3 regions of the Pedobacter roseus genome follow, and region 3 is predicted to be linked to each of the others. Evidence: riboswitches for the same ligand, from Rfam matches in the RefSeq annotation. Region 3 holds a riboswitch; each other region holds the start of a gene.

Region 1 (6,863 bases), 680 kb from region 3:
ATTTTCGAAAGGATATAATTAGATGATCCGTTAAAAATACCACTCAGGGCATGGAACAATTCATTGTCGTAATACTCTTCCAGGTTACGGATAATTGGAATACTGCCGCAAACTGCGCCCTCGTATAAAAGGGAAGTACCATGTTCCTGCTGCAAATCAACCAATTCCTTTAAATGTGTCGCGATCATTTTTTTATTCGCCGAGACTACATTTTTCCCATTTTTTAAGGCTGTAGTTACAATTTCGTATGCAGCATCAGCATCATTGATCAATTCTACAATGGTATTGATCTCTGTGTTATTTAATATTTCGTTACGATCAGTTGTAAACAGGTCTTTGTTTAAAGTACGTTTCTTCCTTGGATCTTTTATCGCAATTTTGATAATCTCCAGGTTCAGGTTCTGGCTTTGGATAATATCCAATAAGCCTTGTCCTACAACCCCGAAACCAAATAAACCGATTTTTAAATTCTTACTCATTGTTATTTTGTGATTACACAGATAGGAGGATTGCACCGATACTAACTGTTCTTATTTTTGTAATTTGTTTTAAATTTTGTTTAGACATCCAATTCCTTACCTTCCGCCTTTATACCCTCAACCTCTCTAGGCAGTATGCTGCAATTTGATGATCTTTTTATCCCGACTTTCCTTGATAAAATTTCCGATTACATTGGTCAGGGCATCTGTTTCGATCAGGAAACCATCATGTCCATAATCAGAATGTAAAGCGGTAAATTCTGCTCTGGTAATATGATCAGCTAGATACTTTTGTTCTGATAGTGGAAATAAAACATCGTTTTCAATACCGATTACCAAGGTATTTGCGGTGATCAGTTTCAAAGCATCAGCAATACTTTTGCGGTTTCGGCCAACATTGTGGCTATCCATTGCTTTCGTTAAATAATAATAGCTATATGCATTAAAACGGTTAATCAGCTTTTCTCCCTGGTAATTCTGGTAAGAAGAAGAGCGGAAATTATCGGTTTTATCATTTACACTTTCTACCTGGGTACTTCCATAAGCGCTATAGGTTCTGTAACTTAATAGTGCAATGCTTCGTGCCGTTTTTAAACCTTTGCTGCCACCATTGGGTTGGTTTGCGTAAAAAGTTCTGTCGGTAGTAATGGCCAAACGCTGACTTTCGTTAAACGCGATACCCCATGGAGAATGGGCTGCATTAGTCGCAATTAAAATCAGGTTTTCGATTTTATTGGGTTCCGAAATGCTCCACTCAACAGCTTGTTGTCCGCCTAATGAACCACCAATTAACAGTTTTATATAATCGATGCCCAAATGAGTAGCTAACAACTGGTGTGCCGAAACCATATCGCGTATGGTAAACTGCGGAAACGAAAGGTAATAAGGCAGGCCATTTACCGGATTGGTATTCAGCGGACTTGTACTTCCATAATGAGAACCCAAAACATTTGCACAAACTATATAATGCTCCTCTGGATTGAACAAGGCATTTTCACCGAATAAACCTTCCCACCATTCAAAGACATCCGCATTAGCCGTAAGCGCGTGGCAAACCCAGATTACATTATCTTTATTGGCATTTAATTTACCATAAGTTTGATAGGCAATCTGCAGGTTGCGGATTTTTTTTCCGCTTTCTAATTTAAATTGTTTATTATAACTATATGTTGACGCAAAATTTCCCGAAGTAGATTTTACATTATCTTTTTTACTGTTGTGCATTTTGTAATGTTGTTGTTGTTAAAAAGCCCTTAATGGGGCAGAATCTAGGCTAATAAACTTTCAGTAGGAACCTGCGCGTTAATGGCTGCAAATGCCTGTTCGAAATCGGCTTTAATATCGTCGATATGCTCAATACCAACCGATACCCTTAATGCATTCGGTTTTACACCTGCGGCCAGTTGCTCAGCATCGCTTAATTGCTGGTGTGTAGTTGCCGAAGGCTGGATAATTAATGTTTTGGCATCGCCCACGTTGGCCAGGTGCGAAACCAGTTTTAAATTATCGATTACCTGTGTGGCGTTTTCTTTACTTCCTTCCAATTCGAAAGATAAAACAGCGCCAAAACCATTGCTTAAATATTTTTTAGCCAGATTATTGTATTTACTGCTTGCCAGGCCAGGATACTGCACTTCTTTAACCAGCGGATGGTTTTCTAACCAGGTGGCCAGTTCTAAGGCATTATCTACGTGGCGTTGTACGCGGAGCGATAAGGTTTCCAATCCCTGTAATAAAAGAAACGAATTGAAAGGTGATAGGGCAGGCCCTAAATCTCTTAGTCCTTCTACACGTGCCCTGATAATAAACTGAATATTACCAAATGGCCCGCCGATGCCAAAAACATCACTAAAAACCAAACCATGGTATCCTTCTGATGGCTCAGAGAACTGAGGGAATTTTCCATTGCCCCAATTGTAGTTTCCACCGTCAACAATAACGCCACCAATACTTGTTCCATGCCCACCAATCCATTTAGTAGCCGATTCTACCACAATATTAGCGCCGTGCTCCAATGGTTTAAACAAATACCCTCCTGCTCCGAAAGTATTGTCGACCACTAATGGAAGATCATATTTTTTAGCAATTGCAGCAATTTTCTCAAAATCAGGAACGCTAAATGCCGGGTTGCCAATGGTTTCCAGATAGATTGCTTTAGTTTTATCGGTTATTTTAGCTTCAAATTCCTCAGGCACGTCTGGATTTGCAAAATCAACATGGATACCCAAGCGTTTAAAAGCTACTTTAAACTGGTTATAGGTTCCGCCATAAATGTGAGTGGAAGAAACAATGCTGTCGCCTGCTTCTAAGATATTATTTAAGGCAATAAATTGCGCAGCCTGTCCTGATGCAACGGCTAAAGCCGCTACGCCACCTTCTAAAGCTGCAATTCGTTTTTCGAAAACATCATTGGTAGGATTCATGATCCTGGTGTAGATATTCCCAAACTCTTTTAAGGCAAATAGGTTAGCACCATGTTCGGCGCTGTTAAATCCATAAGAGGTAGTTTGGTAAATTGGAACGGCCCTTGAGCCTGTTGTTGGATCTATTTCCTGACCAGCGTGTAATTGTAAAGTTTCAAATTTATATGATGTTGACATGATTGCTATTTTATTTGTTGAACGATTAGATATGTTGGTTTAGGTTGATCCTAAAACCTGGCAGGGCGTATCCCGATTTCTCGGGACCTTCCAGTTTGAAAGAAACAAAAAAGGAAGATTTTTAAATTACTGTATGCAACAGCACATACAAGTAACCGCACGCATATCGCAACAAATAAAAGAAATAGAAAATTGTTCTACTTTTTTCGGTTTTGCACTGGGCTCGCTTGGCGATTGAAGATTTAATGTTTTCATCAGTTCTAATTTATATCTCCGAACAACACCTTGTTATCCGGTCAGGAATTGGCACCTTCTCTTTCTGAGGGTTGCCAGTGGGTCATCGAGCCAGTCTCTCGCCACTTCTTTATAAATCAACCCGTGAAGATTGACTTTTATTTAGCTTTCTGCCAAATAATATTTCAAATGTCTGAATTTAATTTTAATCCACAAAATAAAATTTTGATTTTAAATTAACTTCCTATAAATGAACTTCTTATTTTTATCTTAAGTTTATCGTTAAAAACTTTTAATATAAAATTAACGCTTAATATTCTAAGTTTGTGCATCCTATCTAAATCGTAACTTCATGAAAAACACAAAATCCCTATGTTTAGGGCTATTATTTATAGTAGCAGGCTTAAACAATGTAAACGCTCAATTTGGAGGTTTAAAAGACAAATTATTAAAAGTGGGTACGGCCCAGGGTGCTAAAGCTTTAGGCGTAGATAAGTTTTTAAAACAGCCTGCTGCCATTACCACCAGTTTTGAAGATGTAAACAGGGAAGGCGAAAAAATGCCAGACTTTATTACTTCTTTAAAATTAAAAGCTCAGCCTTTATATTTATTACCTAAAAACCCTGAAGGTGGTTTCGTGCTCTGCGAAGGTCTTTATGAGATGACCAATAAAAGTTATTGTTTAAAGGCCGGAACTTTTGCGCCATCAAAAGGAGATGGTTACATGTTTGCCCCGGTTTTAGGCCCGAAAGAAGAAATTGTGGTTTCTATTTTAAAGAGTGCCGAAAAACACCCTGAAGTAGAACAGCACGACATACAAGCGCTACTCTGGACCATTATTGCCAGAACAAAATTTGCCGATTATAACGGACAGGTTAAAGTAACCGCCATTAAACTATTAACACCTAAACAACTTACACAATTAGAAGGTGGTGCCCTGGGTATTTTACCTTTTGATGTGATGGAAAAAGCCAAAGATCAATTGCCATCAGGCGTGAGGGCAGTTTTCGAGGCAGAGAATAATATTCGCCAATTGGTAGCTTCAGGCAATTATACTTACGCCGACATGGAAAAATATGCCATTGTTGCCGGCATGGCGCCACCAAGGAGCGATGTACCAAGTGGTATCTGGACGAAACATCCTGACGGCTATTATTTACGTTATTTTCCTTCAGGATATTCGATTACCAAAGTTCAGATTTATGTGCCAAAAGAATTGTTGGCCAATGGAACAAAACTTATTTATGATGCTGCAGGAGATATTGCTTGTCCCGCCAATACAGGATCGCAACGTTTGGCACAGACCAATGAGCCATTGGAGGCAAATTATTCGTTAAAGTTGACTACGGTTTGTAATCCTAAGTAAGTTTTAAGGCCTCGCAGGTTTTTAAAAACTGCGAGGTCTAATTAAATTAACCCAGTGCCTGCTCTAAATCGGCAATAATATCATCTACATGCTCTAATCCTACTGAAATGCGGAGCAAATTTTTAGGTGTTTTGCTATCAGGCCCTTCAACCGAATAACGGTGTTCAATTAAACTCTCTACACCACCTAAACTCGTTGCCTGTGCAAATAGTTGAACTTTATTTACCACTTTATGAGCAGCTTCTACGTCGCCCTTAACTAAAAACGACATCATTCCACTAAAATCTTTCATCTGTTTTTTGGCAATTGCATGCTGTGGGTGACTTTCCAACCCGGGATAAAACACAGCTTCTACATTAGGATGTCCGTTTAAATAGTCGGCTACTTTTTTTCCGTTTTCGCAATGGCCTTTCATGCGGTAGGCCAGGGTTTTAATGCTACGGGTTAATAAAAAGCAATCGAAAGGAGAGGGCACCGCGCCGCCAGTTTGCTGTATATTTTTGATGCGATCCCATAATTCATCTTTTTTGGCCGTAATTAAAATCCCACCAAGTACATCACTATGACCACCTAAATATTTGGTACTGCTGTGCATTACCATATCAGCGCCTAATAAAATCGGATTCTGTAAAATCGGAGAAGCAAAGGTGCTGTCGCAAACCAAAATGATATTTTTAGCTTTAGCAATTTTGGCAATTTCTTCAATATCTGTAACCTTAAGCAAAGGGTTTGAGGGCGTTTCAATCCAGATCAACTGCGTATTCGGTTTAATACTGTTCTCTATCAGTTTTAAATCGGTTTGATCGACAAAATCGAACGCTAAACTTTCGTTAAAAATGGTAAGCAATTGTTTTTTTATCCCCCAGTACATGTCGTCAGGTGCAATAATATGGCTACCAGGTTTTAATGCCTGGAACATGGCCAATCCACAGGTATTGCCTGATGAAAAGGCCGCTGCATCTTCACCATATTCTAATTTAGCTACAGTGTTTTCTAAAGCAGACCGGTTTGGATTACTTACCCTGCTATACATGTGCCCACCCGGGTAACCTCCGTCTTCGCCCCGAAAAAAAGTTGTGCTCAGATTAAGTGGTGGCGTAACATCACCTGTGGCTGTTTTTATAAGATTAGAGGCGTGAATAGCAAGGGTTTCGGGTTTCATGATTATGGGTGTTAAACGAAATAATTTTAGGATGCAATTTAATAATTTGCCGCTAATTTAAGGTTCGTTATGGTTTTGGCAAGATTTATGTAACAAGTTTGTCGAAATTTAATTAAACAAAAGATGAAAAGATTATTTATAGCTATCGCAATAGCATGTTCTACTTTAGTAATGTTACAAAGTTGTAATACCGCAAAAAGGGTAACTGCTGGTGTTACGGGTAGCAGAGGTACAGTTGTTCGCGACTGGGTAGTAAGTAATGTAGCTTTAGAAGGTTTACCTGATGGCGCCGTACAAGGCTTATTTGGCGAAAAATCTTACAAATGTTTTCAAGGCAGTACATGGAACTTAACCAATAGCGGTAATGGTTCTTACACTTTACCAGCATCAAGCGCTTGTGGTTCGGTAATGCAGACTATTTTCTGGTCAGCTGCGCCTAAAGATCAGACTTTCCAGTTTAAAAAAATCTATGAAGGTGATAAAGCTAAAAACGTAACAGAAGGTTACCGTTTAGTATTAACTGATCTTTCAAGCACACAGATGATTTTAAAATCACCTATCGAATTCGGTGGCAAAACTGCAAACATCGTTTTAACGTTTGTGCCTGCAGCAAGATAGTGAGATGAAAAATATCAACCTGTGAAAAACATATAAAGCACTTCTGCAAAGAGGTGCTTTTTTGTTTGATGATCATTAACCATTTGTTCGGTTGATTGCTAGGTGCGGGAGCCTCACCAATGACTAATGAACCAATGAACTATTCTACTAATCTTTGTTTGTTACAAGAAAATGATTTTCAAATCACCTCATTATTGTATTTTTGTTCAAAATAAATCAGGAATGAATACAACTGAGCAAGTTGAAAAAATATTAGCTGATACCAATTTATCAACTGAATTACAAAACATAGCACACAAAGTTCTTCACGGAGAGCGCATTACATTTGATGAAGGTGTGCATCTTTACGAACATGCCGAACTAGGTTACCTGGGGGTTCTCGCAAATTACATCCGTGAGAAAAA
Region 2 (6,863 bases), 3.0 Mb from region 3:
AACATCAAAATTATGTGTTTTTCACTTAGAGATCCCTTCGCTGCATCCGATAGCTATCGGATCAGGATAACAAAGCGATGGGTTAATAAGCTAAATTCGGACTTAACCATCTTTCCACTTCTTCAACCGGCATATTCTTTCTGATGGCGTAATCTTCAATCTGGTCTTTGGTTATTTTTCCTAATCCGAAATACCTCGAATCGGGGTGTGCAAAATAAAACCCACTTACCGCTGCTGTTGGATACATGGCATAACTTTCGGTTAAGTGAAGTCCAATTTTATTCTCCGCATCAAGCAATTGGAACAAGGTACCTTTTTCAGTGTGTTCCGGACAAGCAGGATAACCAGGTGCCGGACGGATACCCGCATATTCTTCCTTAATCAATTCCTGGTTGCTCAGGTTTTCATCCTGTGCATAACCCCAATATTCTTTACGTACGCGCTCGTGCAGGCGCTCTGCAAAAGCTTCAGCCAACCGATCGGCCAATGCTTTTGCCATGATACTATTGTAATCATCGTAATTGGATTCGAACTCATTTACCAGTTCATCTATCCCGATACCAGCAGTTACCGCAAAACCACCAAAATAATCCTGAATACCACTTTCTTTTGGTGCAATAAAATCAGATAAAGCATAATAAGGCTGCCCATCTACTTTTTCTGCCTGCTGGCGGAGGGTGTGAATTTTGATTAGTTTGGAGTTTGAAGTTTGGAGTTTGGAGTCTCCCAACTCAGCACTCTCAACTCTCAACTCGATATCGTCTCCTACTGCATTTGCCGGCCAGAAACCAATTACCGCTCTTGCGGTTAATAATTTCTCATCGAGGATCCGTTTTAACAAAGTCTGTGCATCATCAAAAAGTTTCTTTGCCTCGTCGCCTACATTTTTATCATCGAAAATTTTAGGATAACTGCCACGAAGTTCCCAAGTATGGAAAAAGGGTGTCCAATCGATATAAGGAACCAGTTCCTCTAAAGGATAATTATCGAAAACCCTTGTACCCGTAAATTCCGGAACGGGCAGATTAGGCTGAAAATCGATCTTAAATTTATTTTCACGTGCTTCTTCAAGTGTTTTAAAACGTTTATCAGAGCGTTTGTTTAAATGTGCTTCGCGTGCTTTATCGTATTCGGCCCTGATACCTGCAATATAATCGTCTCTCGTATCAGGATTCATTAAGGTGCTGCAAACCGTAACACTTCTTGAAGCATCTAACACGTGGATAGCAGGTCCAGAGTAATTTGGTGCTACTTTTACTGCAGCGTGGATTCTGGAAGTAGTTGCACCACCAATGATCAATGGAATGGTAAAACCTTCGCGTTCCATTTCTTTGGCAAAGTGAACCATTTCATCCAGCGATGGTGTAATCAATCCACTTAAACCAATAATATCGGCATTAATTTCTTTGGCTTTTTTAATGATTTCCTGTGCAGGAACCATTACCCCCATATCAACAATTTCGAAGTTATTACAGGCCAAAACCACACCCACAATATTTTTTCCAATATCATGCACATCGCCTTTAACCGTAGCCATTAATACCCTTCCTGCTGATGAATTCTGATCCTGATCGGGATTATCCAGTTTTTCCTGCTCTATAAATGGCAACAAATAAGCTACAGCTTTTTTCATTACCCTTGCCGATTTAACCACCTGAGGCAAAAACATTTTTCCCGCACCAAAAAGATCACCGACAATGTTCATTCCGTCCATTAATGGTCCTTCAATTACCTGAATCGGGCGGGCGTATTTTTGTCTTGCTTCTTCCACATCATCATCCAGGTACTCCACAATTCCTTTTACCAGTGAATGCGACAACCTTTCTTCAACAGTACCTTTTCTCCACTCTTCGTCTTTAACAACCTCTTTGCCTTTAGACTTTACGGTATCGGCATATTCTACCAAACGTTCTGTTGCATCATCTCTACGATTTAAGAGTACATCTTCTACCCTTTCCAGTAGCTCAGGTGGAATTTCCTGATAAACCTCCAACATCCCCGCGTTAACGATACCCATATCTAAACCGGCCTGGATGGCATGATAAAGAAATGCAGAGTGCATCGCTTCGCGGACAGTATTATTGCCCCTGAAAGAGAACGAAATATTCGAAACCCCACCACTCACTTTAGCATGAGGCAGGTTTTCTTTGATCCAACGGGTGGCATTGATGAAATCGACGGCATAATTATTATGCTCCTCTAATCCGGTTGCAACGGTTAAGATATTAGGGTCGAAAATAATATCCTCTGGGGGAAACCGATTTCATGTACCAGTATATCGTAACTTCTTTTACAGATTTCTTTCCTACGTTCGTAATTATCGGCCTGACCTTGTTCATCAAAAGCCATTACCACAACCGCAGCACCGTATTGCATAATTTTACGGGCACTTTCTCGGAATTTATCCTCGCCCTCTTTTAAGGAAATGGAGTTTACAATTCCTTTCCCCTGTAAACATTTTAAGCCATTTTCGATAACCGACCATTTAGATGAATCGACCATGATAGGCAATTTGGCAATATCGGGTTCTGAAGCAATCAGGTTTAAGAATTTGGTCATTGCCGCTTCCGAATCCAGCATCCCCTCATCCATGTTTACATCGATTACCTGCGCACCGCCCTCAACCTGTTGCAGAGCAACGGCCAATGCGGCTTCATAATCGCCTCCTAAAATCAGTTTGGAGAATTTTGGAGAACCAGTAATATTGGTTCTTTCGCCAATGTTTACAAAAATGCTATCCGGGGTGATGGTTACCGGCTCCAAGCCGCTTAAACGCATGTAAGGTTCGAGCACCGGAATTTTGCGCGGCTCAGCTTTTCTGGCATTTTTGGCAATGCAGCCAATATGTTCCGGTGTAGTACCGCAACAACCACCTACAATATTTACAAAACCAGAGGCAATAAAATCATCTACCAGATGTGCAGTTTCGTGCGGCTGCTCATCGTAAGCACCAAACTCATTCGGTAAACCTGCATTAGGATAGGCTGAAACGTAACAACCTGCTTTTGCCGCTAACTCCTCGATGTGCGGACGCATTTCTTTTGCCCCCAATGCACAGTTAAAACCTATACTTAATGGTTTAGCATGCATTACAGAATTCAAAAAAGCTTCTGCCGTTTGACCGGAAAGCGTTCTGCCAGAGGCATCGGTAATGGTTCCTGAAATCATGATTTCCAGTTTACGGCCTATTACCTCTTCATATTTTTTAATGGCCACAATGGCCACTTTAGCATTTAAAGTATCGAAAATGGTTTCGATCAATAAAACATCCGAACCACCATCTACCAGGCCGCGAACCTGCTCGTAATAAGCTTCTTCTAACTCATCAAAATAAACGGCCCTAAAACCGGGATCGTTTACATTTGGCGACATAGAAAGGGTACGGTTGGTTGGACCAATGGCGCCTGCAACAAAACACTTGCGGTCTGGATTTGCAGCCATAAACTCAGTTGCAGCCTCTTTTGCTACGCGTGCCCCTTCGAAACTCATTTCGTAAGAAAGGTCTTCCATCTGGTAATCGGCCATGGAAATACGCTGTGTACTGAAAGTATTGGTTTCAATAATATCGGCACCAGCCGCCATATACTCCAGGTGTATCGTTTTTATAATATCCGGACGTGTAATGTTGAGCAAATCATTATTGCCTTTTACATCACAGGGATGGTCCTTAAATCGCTCTCCCCTAAAATCTTCTTCGGTTAAAGTATATCGCTGAATCATGGTACCCATTGCACCATCAATCACCAAAATACGTTTCTCTAATTCTTCTCTTATACTCATTCTTGTCGTTAGATATGAGAATTGAGATATGTGATATGAGAATTATTAAGCACAACCTATGTGCCTCAAATCTCAAATCTATCATCTCAAATCTCAAAAAAAGGCTTATCTAAAAAGTTGGTACGTGAATCGTAATCCTAAACTTATCTGGTCCCGAATTTATTCGGGATAGAATTTAGCACCTTGTATGGTTACAGGTTGCTAAGACTTCGTTGGGTCTAATCCCTCCGTCTTTCTTAATAAGCATACAAAAATGCAACAAAGCTACATCAATTCCAAAATTTATCGCTTCGCTACCAAATAAAATTACAAAGGCCATGCAATTCTGCACAGCCTTAAGAATATTGTTCTGTTGATGATTATTTTCTACTTCCGAAAATACGTAGTAAGAATAGGAAGATATTTAAGAAATCAAGGTATAAAGATAAAGCGGCAACAATAGCCATTTTTTTGGATTCGATCTGAAGAACCTGTTCGCCACTAGCCTCAATCCCTTCGCCGATTCTTTTTATTTTTTGTACATCGTAAGCAGTTAACGCTGTGAATATGGCAATGCCAATGAAAGCCATAAATAAGCTGAACTGTTCGCTCTGGATAAACATATTAATTACACTCGCAATCACTAAACCAATTACACCCACCATTAAAATGGGCCCAAACTTACTTAGATCGATATTAGTAGTATAACCCATAACGGCCATGATACCAAATATACCTGCAGCACCTGCAAAACAGCTTACTATTGAACCTGAAGTATAGGTTAACAAGATAAAACTTAAACTTACTCCTGTTAGCACGGAATAAAGCACAAATACGCCAATTAATGCTGGCAATGATAATCTGCTTAAACCAAAGCCCATCAATAATACAAGGCCAAGTGGTGCAAACATAGCGATATAGCCAAAGATTGACATACTTACTTTTCCGGTTGCAGGGTTAATATTTAAAAGATACTGCATCAATTGTTCATTGGTACCAAAAAGATACGCAGCTACTGTAGATAAACTCAACGCAACAAACATCCATAAGAAAACGTTTGCAAAGAATTTTTTAGAAACAGAGTTTTCTTGTACAAAAACGCTGTTTTTTTGATATTCAAAATTTTGTTGTTCCATTTTAAATTTTGTGTATTTAACTATATAAAAATAAATATTTAGTTCAATCTTTTTGTCAGCAGTTCTTCAACTTTTTTAAAGAACTGTAGTGGTTTTAACGTGCGCCAAGGCAGATTATCAAAAGCGCCCCCAAAGTTAATGTAATAATCGATGTTATTGTCCCTAAATTCGGTAATTACATGCTGTTGAAAATTTACCCCAACAATCCAGCCATCTTCTACTTCCTGAAACCATTCTTCGTAATAACTATCATCGGAAGCATGAAAATTCAGTACATTTTCTCCGATCAGGATAAATTTATTGATGCCTTCATCCATCATCAGTTCTAAAATATCACGCTTCATTAGCATAATATCATTGTTAATGGCATCGTTCCATTCGCCTATAAATTCGATAATGGCATAACTGCGGTCGTAATCTGCATATAACACCTTCATGTAAAGTGTATTCGAACCAAACTCATCCCACTGCGGGTGCAGTAAAAAGTTATAAATCTGCTTATCGAAATAAAGTTCCGAATATTCGGTATTGTAAAACGGAGAACGTTCGTCTTCTGCAGAAATATAATCATCTCTCCACTGGTAATAAGGCTCTATCTCGTGCATGCTTTTAATTATAATTATTGAATGAGAGAGTAGATAAATATTGAATGAGTGAATTTTGAATGATTGAATGTTAAGTTTAATTCTGCATTCAAACTTTCATCCTTCTCTAATTCCCCCATTCAACATTCTCTAATTCCATCCTTCTCTCATTTTCTCATTCTATCATTCTATCATTCCTTAGTGTCCTGCTTCTACCGCTTTGCGTACGCTTCCGTAACGGGTCAACAATTCGGCGGCTTCATCATAACCGATATTCAGTTCGTCGGCAACCATTTGTGTACCCCGATCGACTAATTTATGGTTAGTTAACTGCATGTCGACCATTTTATTGCCAACTACGCGGCCCAGTTGCACCATTACTGTGGTACTGAGCATGTTTAAAACCATTTTTTGTGCCGTGCCCGATTTCATGCGGGTAGATCCGGTAACAAACTCAGGGCCAACCACCACTTCAACCGGAAAATCCGATTCTGCCGCTATCGGTCCGCCAGTGTTACAAACAATACAACCTGTTAAAATACCATGTTTACGTGCCGTGTTCAGCCCACCGATAACGTAAGGTGTAGTGCCCGAAGCGGCTAAACCAACCAAACAATCTTTTTCGTTGATATTGAACTCCTGAAGATCTTTCCAGGCCTGTTCAGAATCATCTTCGGCAAATTCTACTGCTTTTCTAATGGCAGTATCACCACCTGCAATAATCCCCACTACCCAATCAAACGGAACGCCATAAGTAGGTGGACATTCTGATGCATCTACCACCCCCAAACGGCCGCTGGTACCTGCGCCAATATAAAAAAGACGGCCGCCTTTTTTCATCCTTTCGGCAACTGCCGATGTTAATTTTTCGATCTGAGGCAAAGATTTCTCAACTGCGTAAGCAACTGTTTTATCTTCGTTATTAATGCCCTGCAGAACTTCCAATACCGACATCTGATCGATGTGCTGATAGTTAGATTCTTGCTCGGTAACTCTGTTCATAAATTTAATTTTGATAAAATTCGGTAAATTCTTTCTAAAATCTACCCTAAAAAATCAAAAATATCGCTCAAAAATTTCAATCGATCCCATCTTTGCGTTAATTAATGTTAAAAATTAGAAACAAAAGACACTAAAATGCAGTTAAAAAATATATCAACCCGCTAATTTTCATAAATTTGCATAACGCTGATGAAAAAAAATACCCGGAACAACATACTGATCGCCACAAGCTATTCTGTAATTTTAATAGCGGGCATGTTTTTGGGTATAAAATTTATTAAAGATCAAGGATTTGGCGTTAAAAAAAGTCCGCAGCTTGCTGCAAACAGCGACGAAAAATTAAATGAAATCCTTCACATCATCAACGGTAATTATGTTGATG
Region 3 (6,863 bases):
AATCATTTCTGGTTTCGAATGAAGCCGCTACCGGATTTTGCTGTGGCGAAACATCATATTTGAGTATTGCACTTTCTGAATTACTGCTGATATAAGCACCTCCTTCTGCCTGTACCTCATCAATCACCTGTTTGGCTTTGGCCGGATCTTTATCTGCAATGCGTAAAGCAATACGAAGGCGTAAAGCATTGGCAAACTTTTTCCATGAGGCAATATTGTTGCCGTAAATCACATCACCGGCAATAACCTTTCCTGCAGGATCCAGGGCTGCCTGTGCAGATTTTAAATCGTTCAGAATACCATAATAAACATCCTTTTGTTTATCGTAAACCGGTGTAACAAACTGTTTTATTTTCCCCGCCTGCGAATAAGGAATGTCCCCATAAGCATCGGTAAGCAACAAAAATGTCCATGATCTTAGTACCAGCGCTACGCCTTTATAGTTCGAATTGCCCTGTGCATCGCCCAGTTCGATAATTTTATTAAAACCGGCAATGCTCTGGGCATACCCTGTTGACCATAATGCGGTAAAACTACTGTTCGAATAAATAAAACGGTCTTCTTCTGTGTATTGCACTTTGGCCCATTGCTGTGCAAAAAGCAGGCTCGAGTTCATGTTATTGGTTACACCCCAGTAGGTATCGGCAGTAATTTTTGTGGTTCCGGTAAGCAAATAATCGGGTTGTGGAATTTCCGGCGCATTTGGATTGATGTTCACCTCATCCAGTTCTTTTTTGCATGATGAAAATGCAATTGCCAAAATGGCCAGTATATATAGTTTCTTATTTTTCATAATGGAAATATTTAAAATTTAACATTCAGATTGATACCATAACTGCGTGTGCTTGGGTTAGATAAACTTTCTAAACCTTGACCGTTACCGGTGTTAAAGGCTACTTCCGGATCGATATCAACAGTATTCCGGTGAATAATCCACAGATTACGGCCAACAAGCGATACCGAAACGCCTTGTAAACTTAACGGACGGAGCCATTTTGCAGGTAAATTATAGCTTAATTTCACCTCACGGAGTTTAACATAAGACGCATCGAAAATATTTGCTTCGTCTATATTTCTGAAGGTTTTGTAATACTGTTGGGCAGGCAATATCTTCTCATTACGTTTGCCATCAGCGGTTACGCCATCAAAAATAATCCCGTCATCATACACCGTAACGCCTGCAGGTGCAGATCCATTTACCCGCACAGTACCGTTTGCTTTATCGTTACCAGGATAATAATAGGAAATTCCACCGTATTCAGCTGCCCTTCCCGGAAGTGTAGAAGCTAAAACGCCAGTATAAGTTCCTGTAGCATAAGTTCCGTTATAAATAGAGCCTCCAATGCTGGCATCAACCAATACGCCTAAGCTGATACCTTTATAGGTGAAGGTGTTGTAAACCCCACCGATCCAATCTGGCGTATATTTCCCCAATACCTGTTTAGTTGGGTTTGTAGCAGGTGCACCTGTGGCATTAACGATGATGTTTCCGTTACCATCCCTTAAAAATGCTGTCCCGAACAATGATCCATAAGGCTGACCAACCGTTGCAATTACCTGCGCCGAATTTGATGCCACCACATAATTGGTTAATAATTTTTCGGCATCCAACTCAATTACCCTACTCCTGTTTGCTGCGAAATTAAAATCTACATCCCAGGTAAAAGCTTTTTTGATTGGCGTAATGCCCAATTGTGCTTCAATCCCTTTGTTATTGATTTTGCCGGCATTAAGCAATTTCGAGCTGAAACCTGTACTCTGACTTACATCAGCAGCTAAAATCTGGTTGTAACTATTCGTATTATATGCACTTAAATCGAAACGTAATCTTTTATTAAAGAAAACCGCTTCAAGCCCAAGTTCTGTAGAGGTGGTCGTTTCAGGCTTTAAGTTAGGATTCAGGTCGATAGAACCTGTTGTAAGCTGAGGATTACCATAAAACGGCGCACTAAATACATAAGTGTTGATTAAACGGTAAGGATCTGCATCTTTACCCACTTTAGACCAACCGCCACGTATTTTTAAATAGTTAAGGGCTTCGCTTTTAATATCGAATGCTTCCGTTGCTACAAAACTTCCGTTAAATGATGGGTAAAAATAAGACCTGTTCTGCGCAGGCAAGGTAGATGACCAATCGTTACGTGCCGTGATATTGGCGAAAAGATAATTTCTGAAACCGATCTGACCTGATGCATAAACACTATATGATTTTAAACGCGATAAATTATTGGATGAAACCAAGGGATCTCGTGAGTTTTTAAGGTTGTAAAGTCCTGCGATAGCCAGTTTAGGCGCACTTTGGTCGTTTTGCTCAATGTATTGCCTGCGGATATTACCACCACCCAATAATTCTAAGCTAAAATCATCGTTTAACTGTTTGTTAAAATTTAACGTTGCATCGGTATTATTTTCGCTTACCGTAAAGGCACTTTCGGTATAAGATCCAAAAGGTGTTCCATTGGTGCCATAAGCGATTCTAACTTTACGCCTGTCGTTGTAATAATCTGTACCTGATCTGAAATTAAAATCAAGACCATCGATAATTTTATAATTAAGGGCTAAACTTCCAATAATCCTGCTACGGTTTTGCGATACTGTATTTTCATAAGCAACCCAATATGGGTTACTATAGTAGCTGTTGTTCCAGTTAAACGTTTTTCCATTTTCATCCAAATAGTTTTTTAACTGGTTAATATCAACCTGACGACCAAACCAGGTAAACTGTAACATGGTACTGGTTGAGCGTGAACCACCTGTGCCTGGTAAATTATCAGAGTTAAGCTTACTATAATTCGCGTTAGCAGTTAAACTTAATTTCGGTGTAATTTTTAATGTAGTATTTAATACAAATGAGTTTTTCCCCTGACCTGAGTTCGGTACAATTCCCACCTGTTTAAGGTTATTGTAAGAAATGCGATAATCATATTTTTCACCTGCATCGGCAATAGATACCCCATTGTTTAATGAATAACCTGTCTGGAAGAAATCGCGTACGTTATCCGGATGTGCGATAAACGGAACAGGTACCCCTTTGGAATAAAACTGCGGGATTAACCTGCCATCAAGTTTCGGTCCCCAGCTCTCATCTACCCCATCATTTAGTCCTTTGCCAGCACCATCTACATAGCTAAATTTGCCTTCCGATCCCTGACCGAAAGCATTTTGATATACCGGTAGCGTAAGCAATGTTTCTAAAACCGCGTTTGAATTGATGGCAATACCCAATCCTTTTTTCGATTTACCGGTTTTGGTTTTAATAAGGATAACCCCTGCTGCAGCCCTTGAGCCATACAATGCAGCCGCATTTGGACCTTTTAAAACACTCATCGATTCAATATCCTCCGGATTGATATCTGAAATGGTATTGGCGTAATCCCTGGCACCAGCCGAATTCAACTGTGAGTTATCCACTGGAATCCCATCAACCACAAATAAAGGCTGGTTATTTCCTGCGATGGAAGTTTCTCCCCTGATCACCACACGTGATGAACCCATGCTTCCCTGGCTATTGGTAACCCTAACACCGGCAATTTTTCCGGCAAGGGCATTTACCAGGTTGGATTCTTTAGCTTCGGCTATACGGTCTCCTTTCAATTCCTGAACGGCATAACCCAATGATTTTTTCTCCCTTGAAATTCCAAGGGCCGTTACCACCACTTCGTCAAGCGCATTATCGCTGGATTGAAGAACAACCGAAATCGGTCCGTTTTTACTGATCTGTACTTCCTGGGTTTTAAAACCGATGTAAGAAAATACCAATGTGCCCTTTTCTGGTGCATTGATTGAAAAAGCACCTCTACCATCAGTAATAGTGGTTTGCTTGGTTTCTTTTATAAAAATGGAAACACCTGGAAGTGTTTCACCATCTGCCGACTTCACCGTTCCGGTGATGATGGCATTTTGAGCGAACAATTGCTGCGTAATAAAAAGCAGCAAAACAAACGCTATTGATTTAAAATTTGTGAACATGTGTGTGTAATTAATGATTAGATTAAGGATAAAAATTTGGCAAAACGATTCCACCACAGCTAAATACCGCGTTTCATTAAAGAATAAGAAGGAATGGTTAGATCAAAAAAGCCTGTTAAAATAGCGCTACTTTAACAGGGCGTGCGCATTCGGAAATATGCATTAGGGTTTGCATCAATGGATTTTAACTCGTCTGTTTTTTTCATTTCAATGATTTTCTATAAAACATTTTTACTGATCAGGAACGCATTGGAGGCAAAAAAAAAGCACCCCTTTAAATCAGAAGTGCTCCATATATTTTGATAAGGATAACGCAAACAACTGACTTAACTACCCCGGATTCATCTGGGATGGAATTAGCACCATTTCTATTTAATAGATGGTTGCTAAGGCTTCACAGGGCCATTCCCTCCGCCTTTCTTGATAAGTATTTTAAAATAACTGGGGCAAAGGTATAATTAATTCCATTTATCCTATAGTTTTTATAGAATTTTATTCAAATATTTTTTCTTTGGCTATTTCGTCCGTATATTTGTCGACTAATTTAGTCGATTAACACACGTCCCGATGAACATAAAATCCCTATTAACCGCCGCACTGGCCATATCAACCTCCTTAACCTTTGCACAACAACAGGCTGTATTGGCCAACAACGGGCAGGGAAAGGCTAAAGAAAAAACGACTAAGGCCTTCGTCGCACTGGGCATTTGGCGTGGAGTTGCCAAAGTAAAAGAAGGACTCAATATTCCTTTTAACTTCGAAATCAAAGAAAAAAACGGACAACAAAAACTCTATTTCCGCAATGCGGAAGAAAGATTTGAGGGTGGTTTGGTAAAACAGACGGCTGATTCTTTATTTGTAAAACTTGATCAGTTTGATAATGAACTTGCCTTTGCCCTTGTAGATGCCGATCATTTAAACGGCACATTAAGAAAACAGGATAAAGCAGGCAAACCTTTAACCATTGTAGCTGAACGTAAAAATTACCGTTTCGAAACACTTAATAAGCCTGCTACGGCAGATTATTCTGGCAGTTATGATGTCGTTTTTAAATCGCCTAATGGTAAAGATGAAAAAACAGTGGGTTTATTTAAACAGACCGGAAATAAACTTACCGGCACTTTTTTGCGTGTAACCGGCGATTCTCGTTATCTTGAAGGCGTGGTAGAAGGCAACGAATTCCAGCTTTCGAGTTTCATCGGCTCCTCTCCTGCTTATTACAAAGGTACCTTTCAGCCAGACGGTACTTTAAGTGGTGAAATTTTGGGTGCAAGGGGAAGTCAGGCTTTTACCGGAACCAAAAACAAAGATGCAGCCCTTCCCGACCCTTATAAGCTTACCTATCTTAAATCAGGATACAAAACCCTCGATTTCAGTTTTCCTGATGTAAATGGTAAAAAGATTTCGTTGAAAGATGAGAAATACAAAAACAAGGTAGTGATTTTAACCATTACCGGAAGCTGGTGCCCTAACTGCGTAGATGAAGCTACTTTTATTGCTCCATGGTATAAAGCCAATAAAAAACGTGGTGTAGAAATTATTGCTTTACATTACGAACGCTCAACTGAGCCCGAATATGCAAAAAAAGTAATGACCCGTTTCCGCGAGCGTTTTGGTATTGAATACGATCAGGTGCTTGCCGGCACAGCCGATAAACAGGTTGTTTCTGAATCGTTACCTGCACTTGATTCGTTTTTATCTTTCCCAACCACCATAATCATCGATAAACAGGGCAATGTAGCACAGATCCACACGGGTTTTAATGGTCCTGCAACAGGAAAGTTTTACGATGAATTTGTAAAGGAATTTAATACCGAGATTGATACGTTGTTGAAGAAATAGTAATTGGAAGGCGTTGAAGATACCTTGAAAGCCTATTTCATTAAGATTCCCGCCTTCGCCTATCGTGTGGACACAATTATTTATAATATTCTTCTACCGCTCTATGCCACGGCGGCATGGTACTTTGGGGCGCCAAAGTACCCAAAGCGCTTTGTCAATCCGGCAATGTGGCTTCTCACCATCTCACGCTCATCAAAAAAACAGCGGCACTTTGTTTAATCAGCAGTATAATAGGTTTTCATTTGTCTGATTGAGCCCTTCGGGGTTTGCTCGTTTATGCTCAATGAAAGTTTGAGTGATATTTTCACAAAACCACTGCGTTTCAGGTTTGGTAGTGCCAGTTTCCTATTGTGCAACTGTTTTTTTGATCCTTCCGCCACTTGGGATTGACGGAGTTCTTCGGTTAGGGCTGTGTTATTTCAAAGCAAGTTAGCATAACGCCACAAAAAATTTAAAAAAGATGTGTACACTCGATAGGCCTGGGCGGGAATGACGACTACCCTGGATGGATTTACGCTATTAAACAAAATCATCAATAAATTAAACATTCCTGCTCAATATAGCCGCATAAGCTACCAGCACAATACAGATAAATGAGGCGATGGTCCTGATACGGTGAAACAGGTTCCAGTTGGGTTCGAATTTATTGCGCAGTGTGGTTAATCCCTGGGCATCCAACTTGCTTAAGTCTGTGCCATCCAGCAAATTATTAAGTGGAACATTTCCAACCACGGTTACCAAAAAAACACCTCCAAAATATAGCAATGCAGCTGCGAGAAGTAAATAAAACACATTCCCTTGATCTTTAAAAAACCAAGCGCTTACCGGCAATAAGATCAGCGTTCCCATAAAAGAAACAAAAAATAACGGGTTTAAAATAGCCCTGTTGATAGATTGCATAGCCTGAAGAAAAGAAAGATCACAAAGGCGTGTAAGTCCGGGCAAAACGGAACAGGAATAAGCATAAAACAGTCCGCCAATAAGTGCTGTCGACACTGTACTGAGCAAAAGAACAATATTTTTAAATGTCATAATTTGCTATTTAGATGATC

The links. A riboswitch is a leader RNA that binds a small molecule or an ion and turns the genes downstream of it on or off. The one in region 3 is predicted to bind S-adenosylmethionine.
Region 1: another riboswitch for S-adenosylmethionine. It lies ahead of H9L23_RS09165 (O-acetylhomoserine aminocarboxypropyltransferase/cysteine synthase family protein); the one in region 3 lies ahead of H9L23_RS11970 (SusC/RagA family TonB-linked outer membrane protein).
Region 2: another riboswitch for S-adenosylmethionine. It lies ahead of metH (methionine synthase); the one in region 3 lies ahead of H9L23_RS11970 (SusC/RagA family TonB-linked outer membrane protein).

The regions. Positions count from the first base shown of each region.
Region 1 covers NZ_CP060723.1:2,203,692-2,210,554, forward strand. The annotation lists gene H9L23_RS09155 (homoserine dehydrogenase) at 1-479, opposite strand, end outside; gene H9L23_RS09160 (homoserine O-acetyltransferase family protein) at 606-1,703, opposite strand; gene H9L23_RS09165 (O-acetylhomoserine aminocarboxypropyltransferase/cysteine synthase family protein) at 1,748-3,079, opposite strand; SAM riboswitch class I at 3,342-3,452, opposite strand; gene H9L23_RS09170 (hypothetical protein) at 3,666-4,679, shown strand; gene H9L23_RS09175 (trans-sulfuration enzyme family protein) at 4,726-5,841, opposite strand; gene H9L23_RS09180 (hypothetical protein) at 5,965-6,459, shown strand; gene mqnE (aminofutalosine synthase MqnE) at 6,682-6,863, shown strand, end outside.
Region 2 covers NZ_CP060723.1:5,905,239-5,912,101, reverse strand. The annotation lists partial or broken gene metH (methionine synthase) at 83-3,780, opposite strand; SAM riboswitch class I at 3,921-4,026, opposite strand; gene H9L23_RS24495 (Bax inhibitor-1/YccA family protein) at 4,140-4,895, opposite strand; gene H9L23_RS24490 (hypothetical protein) at 4,934-5,500, opposite strand; gene murQ (N-acetylmuramic acid 6-phosphate etherase) at 5,678-6,481, opposite strand; gene H9L23_RS24480 (S41 family peptidase) at 6,671-6,863, shown strand, end outside.
Region 3 covers NZ_CP060723.1:2,878,854-2,885,716, forward strand. The annotation lists gene H9L23_RS11965 (SusD/RagB family nutrient-binding outer membrane lipoprotein) at 1-793, opposite strand, end outside; gene H9L23_RS11970 (SusC/RagA family TonB-linked outer membrane protein) at 805-3,969, opposite strand; SAM riboswitch class I at 4,293-4,399, opposite strand; gene H9L23_RS11975 (peroxiredoxin family protein) at 4,537-5,811, shown strand; gene H9L23_RS11980 (anthrone oxygenase family protein) at 6,352-6,843, opposite strand.